DNA from 3 places in the Mesorhizobium japonicum MAFF 303099 genome. Region 3 is predicted to be linked to each of the others. Evidence: riboswitches for the same ligand, from Rfam matches in the RefSeq annotation. Region 3 holds a riboswitch; each other region holds the start of a gene.
The links. Region 3 has a riboswitch for thiamine pyrophosphate ahead of thiC (phosphomethylpyrimidine synthase ThiC). Riboswitches for the same ligand answer to the same signal wherever they lie in the genome.

Region 1: linked by a shared signal. The riboswitch ahead of MAFF_RS08135 (YkoF family thiamine/hydroxymethylpyrimidine-binding protein) and the one ahead of thiC (phosphomethylpyrimidine synthase ThiC) in region 3 are both predicted to bind thiamine pyrophosphate.
Region 2: linked by a shared signal. The riboswitch ahead of thiB (thiamine ABC transporter substrate binding subunit) and the one ahead of thiC (phosphomethylpyrimidine synthase ThiC) in region 3 are both predicted to bind thiamine pyrophosphate.

The regions. Positions count from the first base shown of each region.
Region 1 covers NC_002678.2:1,464,531-1,470,608, reverse strand. Annotated here, with positions in the region: gene MAFF_RS08145 (glycosyltransferase family 39 protein) at 1-673, shown strand, start outside; gene msrA (peptide-methionine (S)-S-oxide reductase MsrA) at 849-1,367, shown strand; TPP riboswitch at 1,579-1,692, shown strand; gene MAFF_RS08135 (YkoF family thiamine/hydroxymethylpyrimidine-binding protein) at 1,683-2,291, shown strand; gene MAFF_RS08130 (ABC transporter permease) at 2,327-3,148, shown strand; gene MAFF_RS08125 (ABC transporter ATP-binding protein) at 3,145-3,912, shown strand; gene MAFF_RS08120 (ABC transporter substrate-binding protein) at 3,905-4,921, shown strand; gene MAFF_RS08115 (hypothetical protein) at 5,054-5,815, opposite strand.
Region 2 covers NC_002678.2:3,099,673-3,105,750, reverse strand. Annotated here, with positions in the region: gene MAFF_RS16230 (ABC-F family ATP-binding cassette domain-containing protein) at 1-894, opposite strand, end outside; gene MAFF_RS16225 (thiamine diphosphokinase) at 896-1,540, opposite strand; TPP riboswitch at 1,629-1,743, shown strand; gene thiB (thiamine ABC transporter substrate binding subunit) at 1,788-2,786, shown strand; gene thiP (thiamine/thiamine pyrophosphate ABC transporter permease) at 3,033-4,649, shown strand; gene thiQ (thiamine ABC transporter ATP-binding protein) at 4,657-5,418, shown strand; gene MAFF_RS16200 (M48 family metalloprotease) at 5,678-6,078, shown strand, end outside.
Region 3 covers NC_002678.2:4,669,525-4,675,602, reverse strand. Annotated here, with positions in the region: gene queC (7-cyano-7-deazaguanine synthase QueC) at 1-209, shown strand, start outside; gene queD (6-carboxytetrahydropterin synthase QueD) at 209-565, shown strand; gene queE (7-carboxy-7-deazaguanine synthase QueE) at 562-1,299, shown strand; TPP riboswitch at 1,581-1,697, shown strand; gene thiC (phosphomethylpyrimidine synthase ThiC) at 1,801-3,636, shown strand; gene thiO (glycine oxidase ThiO) at 3,633-4,634, shown strand; gene thiS (sulfur carrier protein ThiS) at 4,603-4,800, shown strand; gene MAFF_RS23730 (thiazole synthase) at 4,802-5,575, shown strand; gene MAFF_RS23725 (thiamine phosphate synthase) at 5,572-6,078, shown strand, end outside.

The DNA.
Region 1 (6,078 bases), 3.2 Mb from region 3:
CGAGCGCGGCATTCTGGTCTATCTCGTGTGGATGGGGCTTGGCCCGGCGACCCTGATCATGGTGGCCTCGTTGTTCACCGGCACAGGCGAGTCCTGGGGCGCGCCGATGTACAATCTCGTCGGTGTCACGGTGCTCGCCTTTCTCGGCCACCGGCTCGGCGCCATCGAGATGCGAAGGCTGGCGATCTGCGCGTTCCTCTGCATCCTCACCATGTCGAGCGCCTATGCGGCGCTCCGTTGGACGGGCTGCAATGTGCGGGGGCGCCTGGACGCCGTCTGCTGGCCGGCACAGCCGATCGCGGACGAGGCCGAGGCCGTCTGGCACGCCGCGGCGCCAGGCAGGCTCGACATTGTCGGCGGCGATACCCAGGTGGCCATGCTGGCGGGCCTCAATGCCTATGACAAGCCGTCGATCTTCACCGATCTCGATACCCGGTTCGCGCCCTGGATCACCAGCCAGCGCTTGCGCGACCACGGCATGCTGATGGTTTGGCCGGGGCATGACGTGCCGCCGCAGTTGCGGACATGGCTGGGCAACTTCCCGGTCAAGACCGTTCTTTTCAATTGGTCGCGCACGGCGCCGCCTGTGGCAATCAGCTTTGCCGCCATTCCGCCCGGCACGTTGTATCCGCCGCTTGCCGTCGACAGCCAGACCCTGCATCCGGGCAACTGAAGCGGTTCGATCCCCGACCGCGTCGTGATATCGTTCGCTCATGGCCGCGTTGTTTCCGCGCGACTGGACGAAGCGGACGACAATGCCCATCTATTGGGAAATCCAATTTTGTCTGCGCAATTCCGGGCGGGAAACCGCTACATGAGGTGGAATTGCCTTTTTGAGGAGACGTGACATGGCGACTTCGACCGAACGCGCAGTGCTTGCCGGTGGCTGTTTCTGGGGCATGCAGGATTTGATACGGCGCTATCCCGGCGTCATCTCCACGCGTGTCGGCTATAGTGGCGGCGATGTAGCCAACGCCACCTATCGCAACCACGGTACCCATGCCGAAGCCATCGAGATCAATTTCGATCCGGCCGTGATCAGCTATCGCACGCTGCTGGAGCGCTTTTTCCAGATCCACGATCCGACGACGCGCAACCGCCAGGGCAACGATGTCGGCATGAGCTACCGTTCGGCGATCTACTACACAAGCGATGAGCAAAAGCGCGTCGCCGAAGACACCATTGCCGATGTCGATGCTTCCGGCCTGTGGCCCGGCAAGGTCGTCACGGAAGTCGCGCCGGCCGGCGCCTTCTGGGAAGCCGAGCCCGAGCACCAGGATTATCTGGAGAAATATCCGAACGGCTATACCTGCCATTTCGTCAGGCCGGGCTGGAAGCTGCCGGTACGCGAGAAGGCCGTATCCTAACGGTTGGCATAAAGCATCGTTGGGAATGATATCGAAAGCCGCCGGGTGTCCGGCGGCTTTTCTTTTTTGGGCAATCACTCGCAGTTGTTGCTGTTCGCGGTGGGCGCCGTGGCGTCGCCGTTGGCATCGGTTTGCGACCCCTGGTGCAATGCTTTTGGCCCGGTGCGCTTAAAAAACGGCTTCCCCTTCCATTCGAATGGTGCTTTAACGCGCCCATCCACAGGGGTGCTCCGTACGGTCGGGGCTGAGACGGGGGCGGCAAGCCCACAGACCCTAGAAGCTGATCTGGGTAATACCAGCGGAGCGAGGCGGGCGATGTTTTCAGGCGCACAGATTTCCCTATATCCCATGGCCGACGATTTCGTCGGCGTCATCCTGGGCGCGCTCAGCGCGCTCGATCCCTACCGGGACAGGCTCCGGATCGAGACCGATGACATCTCGACCTTGCTGGTCGGGCCGCCCGAAGTGTTGTTCCCGGCGCTGCGCGACCTGTTCGTAGCGGCGGCGCAGAGCGGCAAGCATTGCGTGCTGTCGGCCGCCATTTCGCGGGGCTGCCCGGGCGAGCCGGACGATCCGATCTGCCGCTCCGATGCGTTTGGCGGTCCTGTCGGACCGCTCGGCCCACGAAAGCAAGCCGCCATCACCGCCGTGCGTAATGCTGCTGCCACCGGTCAGCCGGCGGCGGCGCAATTCTCGCTCTATGTGATGGGCATCGGCGACCACATGGACGAGATCTACGGCTGCATCGATTTCCTCAAGCAGTCCGGCGTCTACGATCGCTCCAAGAATTTTTGCACCAAACTGCGCGGTGATACCGGCGCAATCTTTTCGGCGCTGAACGAAGCCTTCTGCCGCTTCGGGCCGGGCGCCGGCCACGTAACCCTCGACGTCACGGTTTCCGCCAACAGCCCGTCGGCTGTCTAGGCCGGCCGCGCTTCCGCGCGTCCCCGTCAAAGGTTATGCCCGTGGTTTCATCTTCAGTCGCGCCGCGCCCGCTCGCGGCTTCCCTTGCCAAGGCAGCCCCCGCCGTCATCTCCGTTGGGTTGCTCCTCATGGCGTGGGAGCTCTACGCTACCTATTCCGGCATCAAGCCGACGATCCTGCCGGCGCCCTCACGCGTCTTCGAACAGGCGATGCTCAATCGTGATGCGCTGATCGACAACGCCATCCCCACCATCCGCGCCACGCTGATCGGCTTTGCCTGTTCGCTCGGTGCCGCTTTCACACTGTCCATGCTGGTCGACTTCTTCCAGCCGCTGCGGCGCGCGCTGTTTCCCGTCTTCATCGTCAGCCAGACCTTGCCGCTGGTGGCCATCGCGCCGCTGGTGGTTTTGTGGTTCGGCTTCGGTTTGACGCCGAAGATCATGCTGGTGGCGCTGGTCACCTTCTTCCCGATGCTGGTAGCTCTGGTGCAGGGCTACGAGGCGACCGAGGTGGAGATCGGCCAGATGCTGCGCGCCATGGGGGCAGGGCGCTGGCGCGTCTTCGTGCTGGCGCGGCTGCCTTCGGCACTGCCCTATTTCTTCGCCGGCCTGCGGATCTCCATCACCTATGCCGTGGTCGGCGCCATCTTCGCCGAATATGCCGGGGCGGCGAAGGGGCTTGGCATCTACATGCTCAACGCCAAGAACAATTTCCGCCCCGATCTGGTGCTGGCCGCGGTCGGTGTCAGTGTCGCGCTCACGCTGATCCTGTTCGGGCTGACGGTGCTCTTGCAACGCCTCGCCATGCCTTGGGAGCGGGCCGACCCGCAATCTGCAGGAAAGGGGCCATGGCGATGAGCCGGCTCGAATTGCGGCATGTGCGCAAGGCGTTTGGCGGGCTCGACGTGCTTGCCGACATTTCGCTCAGCGTCGGTGCCGGTGAATTCGTCTCGATCCTTGGGCCTTCGGGCGCCGGCAAGTCGACGCTGTTCCAGCTTCTGACGGGTGCCGAGCATGGCGAAGGGGAGATGTTGTTCGACGGCATGCCGCTCGACGACCATGGCCGGCATTTCGCATTCATGCCGCAGCGCGACGCGCTGATGCCATGGCGGCGCATCCTCGACAACACGACGCTCGGGCTCGAGGTGCAAGGCATCAGGCGCAAGGCGGCGCGGGCGCGTGTCGCCCCGCTGTTTGCCGAGTTCGGCCTTGCCGGCTTCGAGCGGCATTTTCCGGCACAGCTTTCGGGCGGCATGCGCCAGCGCGCGGCATTGCTGCGCACGGTGGTGCAGGCGCGCGACATGCTTTTGCTCGACGAGCCGTTCGGCGCGCTCGACGCGCTGACCCGCGCGGCCATGCAGCGCTGGCTCGAGCAGATGTGGCGCCACCATCGCTGGACGGCGCTGCTGATCACCCACGATGTGCGCGAGGCCGTGTACCTGTCCGACCGCATCTATGTGCTGTCGGCGCGACCGGCCCGTGTGCTGCGTGAAATCAGGGTGCCGCTGCCGCGTCCGCGCGATCCGGCCGGCGCCGCCGCGCAACAGGCCGGCGCACTCGAAGCCGAGATACTCGACATTCTGCTCAACCCTCAACCATCCAAAGGATATGACCATGACTGATCTGACACGCCGGCAGGCTTTGCTGCTCACCCTTGCCAGCGGTCTTCCGCTGATCGCCGGATCAAGCCGCGTCTTCGCCGCGACGCCAAAAGTCACCGTCGCGTTGGACTGGACGGTCAACACCAACCACATCGGGCTGTTCGTCGCGCGCGACAAGGGGTTTTACCGCGAGGCCGGCCTCGAGGTCGACATTCTGCCCTATAGCGATACCGGCGCCGGCACGCTGGTCGCCAACCGCGTCGCCGATTTCGGCATCAATGGCACCATCAGCCTGTTCACCCAGAAGACCGCCGGGGCCGATCTGAAGGCCGTCTATGCCGTGGTGCAGTCCGAAACCGGCCGGGTGGTCTTCAATGCGGAGCGCGGCGAGATCAAAAGTCCGAAGGACCTTGATGGCCTGACCTATGGCGGTTTCGGCAGCGCCTGGGAAAACGCACTGATCTCGACCATCATCCGCCACGACGGCGGCAAGGGCAATTTCGAAACTGTGACACTCGGCACCTCCGCCTATGAAGCGCTGGCCAACGGCTCGGTCGACTTCACGCTCGAGGTCTCGACCTGGGAGGGCGTCGAGGCCGAACTCAAAGGCATCAAGCAGCGCAGCTTCGTCTATGCCGACTACGGCGTGCCCGACGAGCATACAACGCTGATCTCGTCGAGCGAGGCGTATCTCCAAGCAAACCCGGCACTGGCGTCGGCCTTTATCCAGGCAACGCGGCGCGGCTATCAGTTCACTGTGGATCATCCGGCCGAAGCCGCCGCGCTGCTGATCGCCGCCAACAAGGATGCGTTGACCAATCCGGCATTGATCGAAGCATCGCTGAAGGCGCTGATCGACGGACACTATCTGCGCGCGGAGAACGGCGCCATCGGCACGATGGATCCGGCCAAGATGGAAGCGATCGGCGACTTTCTCTTCAAAGCGGGCATTTTGCGCGATGCGGATGGTAAGATTCTGACGCAAAGACCTGATTTCACGAAGTATTTCAGCAATTCAACTTTGGGCTAGAGTGGTTGCCGTGTCCGTGAAACGGTGAACCGGGGCGGCCAGTCGGCCTCTCGAAGCCGGGTATGCCTGGCGAGCCAAAGAGGCTCGCCAGGCATGACAGATCCTGATCACCGCGCGGATCCGCAGACCCGACTAGTTCCGGGCGATCTCATAGAGCAAAGTGGTTTTGATATGCCGCCCGGGCTCACCCTGCAGCGACAGAGCAGACGTATAAAGTTTCGCGACGGCCGGGCAGAGACCTTCGAATTCCAGGCTGACATTGGCAATGGCATTCATCTCGACGGGAGTGCCGCCAGCCTTGATGAAAGCGTCGGCCAGCAGCGACCAGTCTTCGTCGCTGGCCGAAGCGGCCGGCAGACCGCCCTTTTTCGCCGCGCCGAAAGCGTGGAACAGGGTGGCGCCTATCTTGTCCATGTCACCCAGAAAATCCTGGTCCGGCGTGCTGAGCGCGCCCGGCCCCTGGCGAAGGTAGTTGTCACAGGTGGCAGCTGTTTCCCGCGCCATGACATGGTTGAGCATGTCCAATTGCGCGCGCAGGGCTTCCGCAGCCTTGCTGTCCGGAGCCGAGGACAGAAGGGATGCGTATCGTTGCCTGAGATCGGCCACCGCCACCCTGCTGGTGTTTCGCACCTGGTCGACATTTCCCAGTCTGGCCACGGCCGTGATCTTTTCCACGACGGCGTCGTAGTCTTCTGGGAATTCCTGCTTGATTGCTTTGAATATCTGGCTCCCCTGGCTCTCAATCTGTTCGCTCACCTGAGCCGTGGTCAGCATTTGCGGATCGGGCGAGCCCGCCACAGTCTGATAGAGATATTTGCCGCCGGCAAAGCCGAGCGCCCAGGGCAACACCTTCAGCGCAACGAACGACAATGCGGCTATCGCCGCCACGCCCACACCTTTCCAACGCGTCATCCGCCAGCCCTCCCGAACCTTGTCTCTATTTCGCCCGAGGCTCAGCGCCTTCTCGCGGTCGGCCTCGGCGCTTCGCGCGTTCTACGCGCAATCCTATCGCGGCGGCGGGCAATCCCGCACCTTTCCAGCTCGCCATATTGCTGGTCCTCCCCCGAAAAACCTTGGTCAGCTTAGCGGTTAATCCGCGTATTGTTCCCTATTCGTTCCAAAAATGCAAGCATAAATTGTAGGCCCGCTTCCGACAG
Region 2 (6,078 bases), 1.6 Mb from region 3:
GACCACGGCCAGGTCGCCAAAGCTCTTCTCGATGTTTTTGGCTTCGATCACCAGCTTGCCGGATTCGGCGGCGTCACTTGCCACCATGGTCGCGGTGCCTTCGGCGCCGCGATGGCCGCGGAAACGCTGGCGCATGGTCTGCAACTCGCCCAAGCGGCGCATGTTGCGCTTGCGCCGCGCCGTCACGCCATAACGCAGCCAGTGTTCTTCACGCACGATCTGGCGGCCAAGCTTGTGTTGCTCGCGCTCTTCCTCTTCCAGCACCTGGTCGCGCCATTCCTCGAAATGGCCAAAACCCTTGTCCAGCCTGCGGGTCTGGCCACGGTCGAGCCAGACGGTGGCGCGCGACACGCGCTCGAGGAAACGGCGGTCGTGCGAGATGACGATGAGTGCCGAGGAGGTGCGCACGAGCTCTTCTTCCAGCCATTCGATGACCGACAGGTCAAGATGGTTGGTCGGCTCATCAAGCAACAGAATATCAGGCTCCGGCGCCATGACACGGGCCAGGGCTGCGCGCCTGGCCTCGCCCCCTGAGAGATCGCCCGGCCGTTCCTCGCCGGTGAGGCCAAGATGCTCCATCAGATAGGAGGCGCGGTAAGGGTCGTCGGCTGGCCCAAGCCCCGCCTCGACATAGGCACGCACATTGGCGAAACCTTCCATGTCGGGCATCTGCGGCAGATAGCGGACGGTTGCCGAGGGCTGGCGGAACACCTCACCGTCCTGCGGCTCGACCAGGCCGGCGGCGATCTTGAGCAGCGTCGACTTGCCGGACCCGTTGCGGCCTACCAGCGCGATCTTGTCGCCGGCCGAAGCGGTCAACGCGGCGCCGTCGAGCAGCGGTGTGCCGCCAAAGGTCAGTCTTATCCCGTCGAGATTGAGAAGGGGCGGGGCCATGTCAGCTTTCAGGTAGTGGATACGGATGCGCGAGCAGCAGCGCGCGGCCGTGGCCGAGCGCGATGTCCAGGCGACCCCGGACCTCGTTGGAAATGGTCAGCGACGAGCCGAAGGCCACCTCGACCTGGTTCAACGGCCATTTGGCGCCGGTGACGGTCAGGCCGGCAAGTTCGGAAAAGCCGAGGATCGAAAACAGCGTGCCGTCGGCATAGTCGAAGCCGGCCGTTCCCAGCAGCAGCGGGACACCTTCCTGGGCGCCACTGGTCAGCAGCACCTCCGTTCCGGCCTCGGCCAGGCGCAGGGCGAGCGCCAGATGCAGGAAGGCGTGGTCGGCGCGCTTGCCGCCGAACGCACCCGCCAGCACAAGGCGGGTCGCGCCGCGCTCGAGTGCTGCGGCGATCGCCAGTTCGCCGTCGGTCTTGTCCTTCTCCGCCGGGAAAGTCCGGCGGGGCACCGCGGCAAGGTCGGCGGGCAGATCGGTCGGCACGGAATCGAAATCGCCCACCCACAATTCCGGCACAAGGCCGAGCAGCCGGGCATGGCCGATGCCGGCGTCGGCGGCGATGACGCGCGAGCCTTCGACCTGGCGGTCGAGCCGGGGCGTGCGGATGAGATCGCCGCCAAGCAGGATGGTGAATGTGCTCATATCCGGTGGCCTGTACCAGCCCGGCAGCGGAAACGGAAGGCCGGCAAACTGCCACTTGCGCGGTTCCTCGGCCCGGCCTATGTGTCGAAACGCTCTAACGGGGTGCCGGACGCGATCTTCGCGGACCGGCTGAGAGGCAGTCTCGCCAACCCGCTGAACCTGATCCGGTTTGTACCGGCGGAGGGATTAGACGTTTCGGACAGTCCGGCGCCTCAATTCCTTTTCAATTCGAACGAAGGAGGCGCCGATGCGCACGCTTTTATACGCTCTTGTCTCGACGATGGTCGTGGCGCTGTCCGGGCCGGCCTTGGCCAAGGACAAGCTCACCGTCTACACCTATGAAAGCTTCACCGCCGACTGGGGTCCAGGCCCCGTGGTGAAGAAGGAATTCGAGGCCGAATGCGGCTGCGACGTCGAGTTCGTCTCGGTCGCCGATGGCGTGGCCCTGCTCAACCGCGTCAAGCTCGAAGGGGCGTCGACCAAGGCCGATATCGTGCTCGGCCTCGACACCAATCTCACCGCCGATGCCAAGGCTAGCGGGTTGTTTGCCCCGCATGGCGCGGTCTCCGATGTCAACGTGCCGGGCGGCTGGAGCGACGACACTTTTGTTCCCTTCGACTACGGCTACTTCGCCGTCGTCTACGACACCGAAAAGCTGAAGACGCCGCCGAAGAGCCTGAAGGAACTGGTCGAAGGCAGTGCCGACGACAAGATCGTCATCCAGGATCCACGCACCTCGACGCCGGGCCTCGGCCTGCTGTTGTGGGTGAAGTCGGTCTACGGCGACAAGGCGCCGGAAGCCTGGGCCAAGCTCAAGACGAAGGTGCTGACCGTGACGCCGGGCTGGAGCGAGGCCTATGGCCTGTTCACCAAGGGCGAGGCGCCGATGGTGCTGTCCTACACGACCTCGCCGGCCTACCACATGGTCGCCGAGAACACGCAGCGCTACCAGGCGGCTTCGTTCGAGGAGGGCGAGTATCTGCAGATCGAGGTCGCGGGCATCACCACCACGGGGGCGAAGAATCCGCTGGCGGCGAAATTCATGGCCTTCATGACCGGCCCAAAATTCCAGGATGCGATCCCCGAGACCAACTGGATGTTCCCGGCCGGCAAGACCGACAAGCCGCTCAACCCGGCCTTCGACAAACTGGTCAAGCCGGCCAAGACCTTGCTGTTCAGCCCCGAAGAGGTCGCCGCCAACCGCAAGGCTTGGGTGGATGAATGGCTGGCGGTGATGAGCAAATAGTTTGGCCGTATGATCGAAAGATGAGTGCTCTACGGCGCCCCCCTCTGTCCTGCCGGACATCTCCCCCACAAGGGGGGAGATCGAATGCTATCGGTGATTTCGCTAATCGCCGACGCTATAGGTATGAGCGAGGCGCTGAAACAGCCAATCTCCCCCCTCGTGGGGGAGATGTCCGGCAGGACAGAGGGGGGCGCCAAGGAACGCAACCCTCTATAAGTGTCGCTATGCGGAGACTGGCGGTCGAGCGTGCGACGCGCTGATCCCCGCGTCAGCGCCGGAATCATTGCGCTCGCCGCGATCACGCTGCTTATCGGCGGCGCATTCGCGGGCCTGCTTGTCGAAGGCGCTCATAATTTCTCGGGCGCCTGGGCCGCCTTCGATCCCTATCTGCTGCGCGTCGTGCGCTTCACGCTCTGGCAGGCCATCCTCTCGACCCTGCTTTCGGTCATCCCGGCCCTGTTCGTCGCACGCGCCCTGTCGCGGCATCCGCGTTTTTTCGGCCGCGCTTTCATCCTGCAGCTCTTCGCCGTGCCGCTGGCGCTGCCGGCGATCGTCGCGGCGCTCGGCATACTGGCGCTCTATGGCCGTGCCGGTTATTTCGCGGGGCTGTTCAGCGCCGTCGGCGGCCAGGGCTGGCCAGGCATTTACGGCCTGTCCGGCATTCTCGTGGCCCACGTCTTCTTCAATCTGCCGTTGGCGACCCGGCTGTTCCTCGAGGCGCTGCAGACGATTCCCGCCGACCAGTGGCGACTGGCGAGCCAGCTCGGCATGGGCGCGCGGCCGGCCTTCCGGCTGATTGAATGGCCGACTCTGCGCGCCGCTCTGCCGGGTGTCGCCGGGCTGGTCTTCATGCTCTGCATCACTTCATTCACCATCGTTTTGACGCTTGGCGGCGGGCCGGCGGCGACGACGCTGGAGGTCGGCATCTACCAGGCGCTGCGCTTCGATTTCGATCCCGCGCGGGCCGTCGCCCTGACATTGCTGCAGATCGCGCTGACCTTCATCGTGGTGCTGGCGCTGACGCGGCTTGGCGCCAATGTCGTCGGCGACACCAACCTGCCGGTGGCGCCGCGCCGTTATCTCTCGGTCAAAGGAACCGAAACCACACTGAACGCAGTGCTCATCGTGCTGGCCCTGCTGTTCGTTGTCGGACCGATGGCCGCGACCGTCTCGGCAGGCTTGGGCGCCGATCTCGGCCGGCTCGCCGGCGAGGCCACTGTCCGGCAGGCGACGCTGACCAGTGCGGTGCTCGCTTGCCTGTCGGCGCTGCTTTCGGTGATGTTGTCGCTGGCGCTGACCATGGCGCGACGGGCACTCGCGTTGAACCGCCGCGCCGGTCCGAGAACACTACTCGAACATGCCACGGATACCGGCGCCGGTTTTGTGCTGGTCGTGCCGCCGATCGTCATCGGCGCCGGCTGGTTCCTGCTGCTGCGCCATGCCGGCGATGTCTTTGCCATCGCCCCGGTCATGGTCGTCACCGTCAATTCTGTCATGGCGATGCCTTTCGCGCTGCGCGCCGTCCGTCCCGCCTATGACGCGGCGAGCGAGCGCCACGAACGGCTCTGCGCGCAGCTCGGCATTTCGGGCTGGGCCAGGCTGCGGCTGGTCGACTGGCCGTCATTGCGGCGGCCGCTCGCCACCGCCTTCGCCTTCGCCATGGCGCTGTCGCTCGGCGATCTCGGTGTGATCGCACTGTTCGGCAGTGATTCCGTGCAGACCTTGCCCTACCTTCTCCTGGCGCGCATGGGCAGCTACCGCACGCAGGACGCCGCCGGCCTGGCGCTGTTGCTTGGCCTCGTTTGCCTCGCCCTGGTGCTAGCGGCGGACTGGCTGGGAAGAGACAAGGTCCGCAATGTCTGACGGGGCGATGAGAGGGAAGGGTGTTCCGGTGCGGCTGGACAAGGTCTCGTTCAGCTATGGCGAGGCGCCGCTCACCTTCGATGTCGCGTTCGCGGCCGCGGAAATCACCGCCATCATGGGGCCGAGCGGTTCGGGCAAGTCGACGCTGCTCAATCTGGTCGCCGGCTTCGAGACGCCGCAGTCAGGCGGTGTGCTGATCGGCGGGGTCGATGTCGGCGCCGCGCCGCCAGCCGCACGGCCGGTGTCGATGGTGTTCCAGGAAAACAACCTTTTTGCGCATCTCTCCGTCGAGCAGAATGTCGGGCTCGGCCGCTCGCCATCGCTGCGGCTGACCGAGGTCGACCGCGAGGCGATCGACGGGGCGCTTGCGCGCACAGGCCTTGGCGGCAAGGAAAAGCGCTTGCCGCGCGAACTCTCCGGCGGCGAGCGCCAGCGTGTTGCCCTGGCGCGCGTACTGGTGCGTGATCGCCCGGTGCTGCTGCTCGACGAGCCCTTCGCATCGCTTGGGCCTGCCTTGCGCGACGACATGCTCGACCTGGTTGCCGGCGTGCATGCGGAGCGCGGCATGACGGTGCTGTTCGTCACGCACCAGCCACAGGACGCCCGCCGCATCGGCCGCAATGTGGTGTTTCTGGACAATGGCACTGTGGCGGCCACCGGCAGCGCGGATGATTTCTTCGCGGGGGCTGGTCCGGAGGCGTTCCGGCGCTATATCGGCGCAAGTGCCGGCAATGCCGTATCACAAGATATTGCCCGGAAGCGGACATAATTTACGGTCAAACCGGCATCAGGCAACGGGGCTCTTGCTTGCCATGGCAGAAGTAGTGTGGCTAGGTCCGCCCTACTGGTCCGGCACAGGCCGTGATTTGCCTACTGCATCCGCCGCGCGCCCCAAGGGACGCGCAACGGGTGCCGTAGAAATTTGTATTTTGCGCATGACAGGTTCCGAAGATCGCCCCCGATTTTCTTGGTCATGCGCCGGGACCTGAAAGGAAGCCGCTCTGGCGATCGGCGTCGACAAGCTACGAATGAACCCGCTGGCGCGCTTTCTAGCGCTGGCCGGCTTTACCGTGGCCTTGGCAAGCTGCCAGATGTTCACGCCGCCGGAGGTCCAGGAATCCGGCTTCCAGCCGTCCGACAGGCCGATCACAGTCGACAATGTCGGTGCCAACAACAAGCTCGCCGAGCTGGCCAAGGCGCAGCATCCGCGCATCCTGGCGACCTATGGCGGCGAGTATTCCGATCCCAAGCTCGAGCGCATGGTCGCCAAGGTCGTCGGCAATTTGACCGTGGTGTCGGCGAACCCGACCCAGACCTATCGCATCACCATCCTCAATTCGCCCAACGTCAACGCCTTCGCGCTGCCGGGCGGCTATCTCTACATCACGCGCGGCCTGCTGGCGCTGGCCAATGATTCGTCCGAGCTCGC
Region 3 (6,078 bases):
CGAAGGCCGACATCGTCAGCGAGGGGGCAAAGTACGCCACACCGTTCGAGGCGACGTGGTCCTGCTACAAGGGCGGTGCACGTCATTGCGGTCGCTGCGGGACATGCGTCGAACGGCGCGAAGCATTCGATCTGGCCGGCATCACCGACCCGACAGATTATGAGGACGCAGACTTCTGGCTCCACGCTATCCAGACAAGGAGCGCGTGATGTTCCGCATTACCAAAGAGTTCCACTTCTCGGCCTCGCATCAGCTCACCTCCTTGCCACCAGATCATCAGTGCGCACGTCTGCACGGCCACAACTACATCGTCGTAGTGGAGCTTTCAGGTGGCGAACTGGACGAACACGGCTTTGTGCGCGACTACCAAGATCTGGCGGCGTTCAAGCACTACATCGATGGGACGTTCGACCATCGGCATCTTAACGACGTGCTGGGGCATGACCATGCCACAGCGGAATGTCTGGCCAGGCACTTCTACGACTGGTGCAAGGTGCGGCTACCCGAAACCTCCGCCGTGCGGGTGAGCGAGACGCCGAAAACCTGGGCGGAATACCGACCATGACTTGCGCGTTGCATCCCGGAATCCGGGTGAGCGAGATTTTTGGGCCGACCATTCAGGGCGAAGGCGTGCTGATCGGCTTGCCGACGGTGTTCGTAAGAACCGGCGGGTGCGATTATCGCTGTTCCTGGTGCGACAGCCTGCATGCGGTGGACCGTCGCTTCCGCCATGATTGGGAGATGATGTCTTCCGACGCGGTTTGGCAAAAGGTCATTGCACTTTCCAGCGGTCAGCCCGTGATGGTATCGCTGTCGGGCGGCAATCCGGCCATCCAGCCGCTTGGCCAGTTGATCGACCGCGGGCATGGTGAGGGCTACCGTTTTGCATTGGAAACCCAAGGTTCGGTGTCTAAGCAATGGTTCGCGGATCTCGACGTGCTGGTACTCAGCCCCAAGCCGCCCTCAAGTGAAATGACGACAGATTGGGCCGCGTTCGACGCCTGCTTAGAGGCGGCGCAGGATAAGCCGCAGACGGCGCTCAAGCTCGTCGTCTTCGACGAAGATGACTATGCCTATGCCAAAGACGCCGCGGCGCGCTACCCGCAATTACCCGTCTATCTGCAGCCCGGCAATCACACGCCGCCGCGTCCCGGCAACGAAGACGGGTTCATCGACATGGCCGGTGTGATGAGGCGCATGGAATGGCTGGTTGAAAAAGTGACCCGTGACAGGTGGTTCGAGGCGCGTGTACTGCCGCAGCTTCATGTTCTGCTCTGGGGAAACAAACGGGGCGTCTAGCCGAAGGGGAAGGATTGCCGACGACGAGCAAGACAGACCTCTATAGCAATCTCACCCAACTGGGCGGCAGCAGCGTCGTTCCGGAAAGCCCCGAAAACACCGTGCTGGAAAAGGCACCGAAATCCGCATGAGGGCTCGCCTTATTGGGGGCGCTTCACCGCTCCTCTGGAGCGTGACTTGCTCTCGATACTACCATGCTTTTCCGCTGGGTTTGTTTGGTTGCCGATCACCGCTGCGGGACGAATGCGCTTGACAAAATAGCGACGGGCCGTTCAATTCGATGCATTCACCAGGGGAGTCCCGGCAAGGGGCTGAGATACTGCTGGCTTTCGCGGCGCAGTGACCCGTTGAACCTGATCCAGTTCATACTGGCGTAGGGACGGTGCAAGCGCTTTGCGGGAGTTTACGCCCGAGGTCCTGTTTCGGCAGGCCGACCAAAGCGTCTTTTCATCCTTCCGGCACAGAACTGGGTCTCCAATGCATGAGCAAAGGAGCCTCACGATGAATGCCCTCACCCCCGCCGTGTCGACGGGACCACTGCCCGCCTCGCGGAAAATCCACAAATCCGGCGTCCTCCACCCGCAGATCAGGGTGCCGATGCGTGAAATCTCCGTTCATCCAACGGCCGGCGAGCCGCCCGTCATCGTCTACGATCCATCAGGCCCCTATACCGACCCGACAGTCGAAACCAGCATTGAAAAGGGCCTCGCCCGGCTTCGCCATGAATGGATTACCGCGCGCGGCGATGTCGAAGCCTATGACGGCCGCCATGTCCGGCCGGAAGACAATGGATTCGCGGTGGGTGAGCGCCTGACGCCGGAATTTCCCGTTCGCAATCGGCCGCTCAGGGCCAGGTCAGGTAAGGCGGTGACGCAGCTTGCCTATGCCCGCGCCGGCATCATCACGCCTGAAATGGAGTTCGTCGCCATCCGCGAGAACCTCGGCCGCGAGATGCTGCGCGGCACGCTGCAACGCGACGGCGAAGCCTTCGGCGCATCGATCCCCGACCTCGTCACGCCGGAATTCGTGCGTGACGAGGTGGCTCACGGGCGCGCAATCATTCCCGCCAACATCAATCATCCCGAGAGCGAGCCGATGATCATCGGCCGCAATTTCCTGGTCAAGATCAACGCCAATATCGGCAACTCGGCGGTCACCTCCTCGATGGCCGAGGAGGTCGAAAAGATGGTCTGGGCGATCCGCTGGGGCGCCGATACGGTGATGGACCTGTCGACCGGTCGCAACATCCACAATATCCGCGACTGGATCGTGCGCAATGCGCCGGTGCCGATCGGCACGGTGCCGCTCTATCAGGCGCTGGAAAAGGTCGGCGGCATCGCCGAGGATCTGACCTGGGAGGTCTACCGCGACACCCTGATCGAACAGGCCGAACAGGGTGTCGACTATTTCACCATCCACGCCGGCGTGCGGCTGCACTACATCCCGCTGACCGTCGACCGGGTCACGGGCATCGTCTCGCGCGGTGGCTCGATCATGGCCAAATGGTGTCTTCACCATCACCGGGAAAGCTTCCTTTATGAGCATTTCGCGGAAGTCTGTGATATCTGCCGCGCCTATGACGTGTCCTTTTCGCTCGGCGACGGCCTTCGTCCCGGCTCGATTGCCGACGCCAACGACGCTGCGCAATTCGCCGAGCTGGAAACCCTCGGCGAGCTGACAAAGATCGCCTGGGCGAAGGATTGCCAGGTGATGATCGAGGGGCCTGGTCACGTGCCGATGCATAAGATCAAGGCGAACATGGACAAGCAGCTCGCCGTCTGCGGCGAGGCGCCGTTCTATACGCTTGGACCGCTGACGACCGACATCGCGCCGGGTTACGACCACATCACCTCAGGTATCGGCGCCGCCATGATCGGCTGGTTCGGCACCGCCATGCTCTGCTACGTCACACCCAAGGAACATCTCGGCCTTCCCGATCGCAACGACGTCAAGATTGGCGTGATCACCTACAAGATCGCAGCACACGCCGCCGACCTGGCGAAGGGGCATCCGGCGGCGAAAGTCAGGGATGACGCCCTTTCCCGCGCGCGCTTCGAGTTCCGCTGGGAGGACCAGTTCAACCTGTCGCTCGACCCTGAAACCGCGCGGTCCTTCCACGACCAGACCTTGCCCAAGGAGGCGCACAAGCTGGCGCATTTCTGCTCGATGTGCGGGCCGAAATTCTGCTCCATGCGAATATCCCACGACATCCGCGCCGAGGCACAGAAAGAGGGCATGGCGGCGATGGCGGCGAAATACCGCGAGGGCGGCGATCTCTACGTGCCCGCGGAAGAGAGCGGCGCACCGCTCATGCCGGAGGCGCATGAGCTGTCATGAAGGTGTTGATCAAAGGGGCCGGCGTCGCCGGCCTCACCGCGGCCTTCGAACTCGCCATCCGCGGCGCGGCGGTGACGGTTGCCGAGACGAGACTTAGCCTCGGCGGCAATGCGTCGTGGTTCGCGGGCGGCATGTTGGCGCCATGGTGCGAGCGTGAAAGCGCCGAGCAGCCGGTGCTCGATCTCGGACGCGACGCCGCCGACTGGTGGGATACGGCAACGCCCGGGCAGGTGACGCGGGCCGGAACACTGGTCGTGGCCGCGCCGCGCGATGCGGGCGAGCTCGACCGGTTTGCCAGTCGCACGTCGGGGTACAGGCCTTTCGATGAAAACGAAATCGCACAGCTCGAGCCGGACCTCTCCGGTCGTTTCCGCCGTGCGCTGTTCTTCCCCGACGAAGCCCATCTCGACCCGCGCCGGGCGATGGCTGCACTGCATAACAGGCTGGCGGCGATGGGCGTCGAATTCCGCTTCGGTGCCGATGCCCGGCACATTTCCGGATTCGATCGCCGGATCGACTGCACGGGGATGGCGGCAGAAGACGATGGGTTGCGCGGCGTTCGCGGCGAAATGCTGATCCTGCGTACGCCTGATGTCTCGCTGTCGCGCCCGGTCCGTCTGCTTCATCCGCGCTTTCCGCTCTATGTGGTGCCGCGTGCCGACCACCATTTCATGGTTGGGGCGACGATGATCGAAAGCCAATCCGGGGGACCGGTCACGGCGCGTTCGATGATGGAGCTTCTGGGCGCCGCCTATGCCCTCCATCCGGCCTTTGGCGAGGCCGAGATCGTTGAAACCGGTGTCGGCATCCGCCCAGCCTTTCCCGACAATCTGCCGCGTGTCGAGGCATGCGGAAGCGCCGTCGCGATCAACGGGCTTTATCGCCATGGCTTTCTTCTCGCGCCCGCCATGGCGCGCCGGGCGGCCGACCTGGTTTTCAATCAAGACGGAACCAAGGAGCTTGCTCATGAAACTGTTGGTCAACGGCAAAGCGCATGAGGTTGCCGCCACCACCCTGGCCGAGCTGCTTGCAGCGCTCGACTATGAGGGCGATTGGCTGGCGACCGCCGTCAACAGCGACCTCGTGCACAAAGCCAGCCGGGCGGAATTCCGGTTGAGCGACGGCGATCGGATCGAAATCCTCTCGCCCATGCAGGGAGGCTAGCATGTTCGAGCTTCTCGGGACGACGCTTCCTTCCCGCCTGCTTCTCGGCACCGCGCAATATCCTTCGCCGGCCATCCTTGCCGATGCGGTCAAGGCATCGGGCACGTCGGTGGTGACCGTCTCGCTGCGCCGTGAGATGGCAGGTGGCAGGGCCGGCGAGAAATTCTGGTCGTTGATCCGCTCGCTGGGCGTCAGAATCCTCCCCAACACTGCTGGCTGTCACTCCGTCAAGGAAGCGGTCACCACTGCGAAAATGGCGCGCGACGTCTTCGGTACGAGCTGGATCAAGCTCGAAGTGATCGGCAGCCACGACACGCTGCAGCCAGACGTGTTCGGCCTGGTCGAAGGCGCCCGCATCCTGTGCGAAGATGGCTTTTCGGTATTCCCCTATACCACCGACGACCTTGTCGTGGCCGAACGGCTGCTGGAGGCGGGCTGCAGGGTCTTGATGCCGTGGTGCGCGCCGATCGGTTCCGCCCTCGGACCGGTCAACATGACGGCACTGCGCTCGATGCGCGGACATTTCCCTGACGTCCCGCTGATCGTGGATGCAGGCCTCGGGCGACCGTCACACGCCGCAACGGTCATGGAGCTCGGTTTCGACGCCGTGCTCCTGAACACGGCGGTCGCCAGGGCGGCCGATCCGGTCGGCATGGCGCGTGCGTTCGGCAAGGCGGTCGATGCCGGTCGCGAAGCCTTCAGTTCAGGATTGCTCGAGCCACGCGAGGTCGCCGTGCCGTCGACGCCGATATTCGGCAGGGCGGTTTTCTCATGAAGCTCGATCCGTTCTACCTAATCGTCGACAGCGCAGCCTGGATCGAACGGCTGCTGCCGCTCGGCGTCAAGCTGGTGCAGCTGCGTATCAAGACCAAGGATGAGGCCGGGTTGCGCGCGGAAATCCGGAAGGCAACGGCCTTGTGCGCCGAGCACCAAAGCCAGCTCATCGTCAATGACCATTGGCGCCTGGCAATCGAGGAAGGCTGCAACTTCGTCCATCTCGGCCAGGAGGATTTGCAGACCGCCGACCGCGCGCGGATACGGGCAGCCGGCGTCAGGCTCGGGCTGAGCACGCATGATCATGTCGAACTGGAGACGGCCTTGTTTGCCGAGCCCGATTACATCGCGCTCGGTCCCATCTACCCAACCATCCTGAAGAAGATGAAATGGGCGCCGCAAGGGCTCAAACGAATCCGCGAGTGGAAGCGCCGGGTCGCACCTGTCCCATTGGTCGCCATTGGAGGCCTCAATCCTGACCGGCTCGACGGTGTCTTTGCGGCT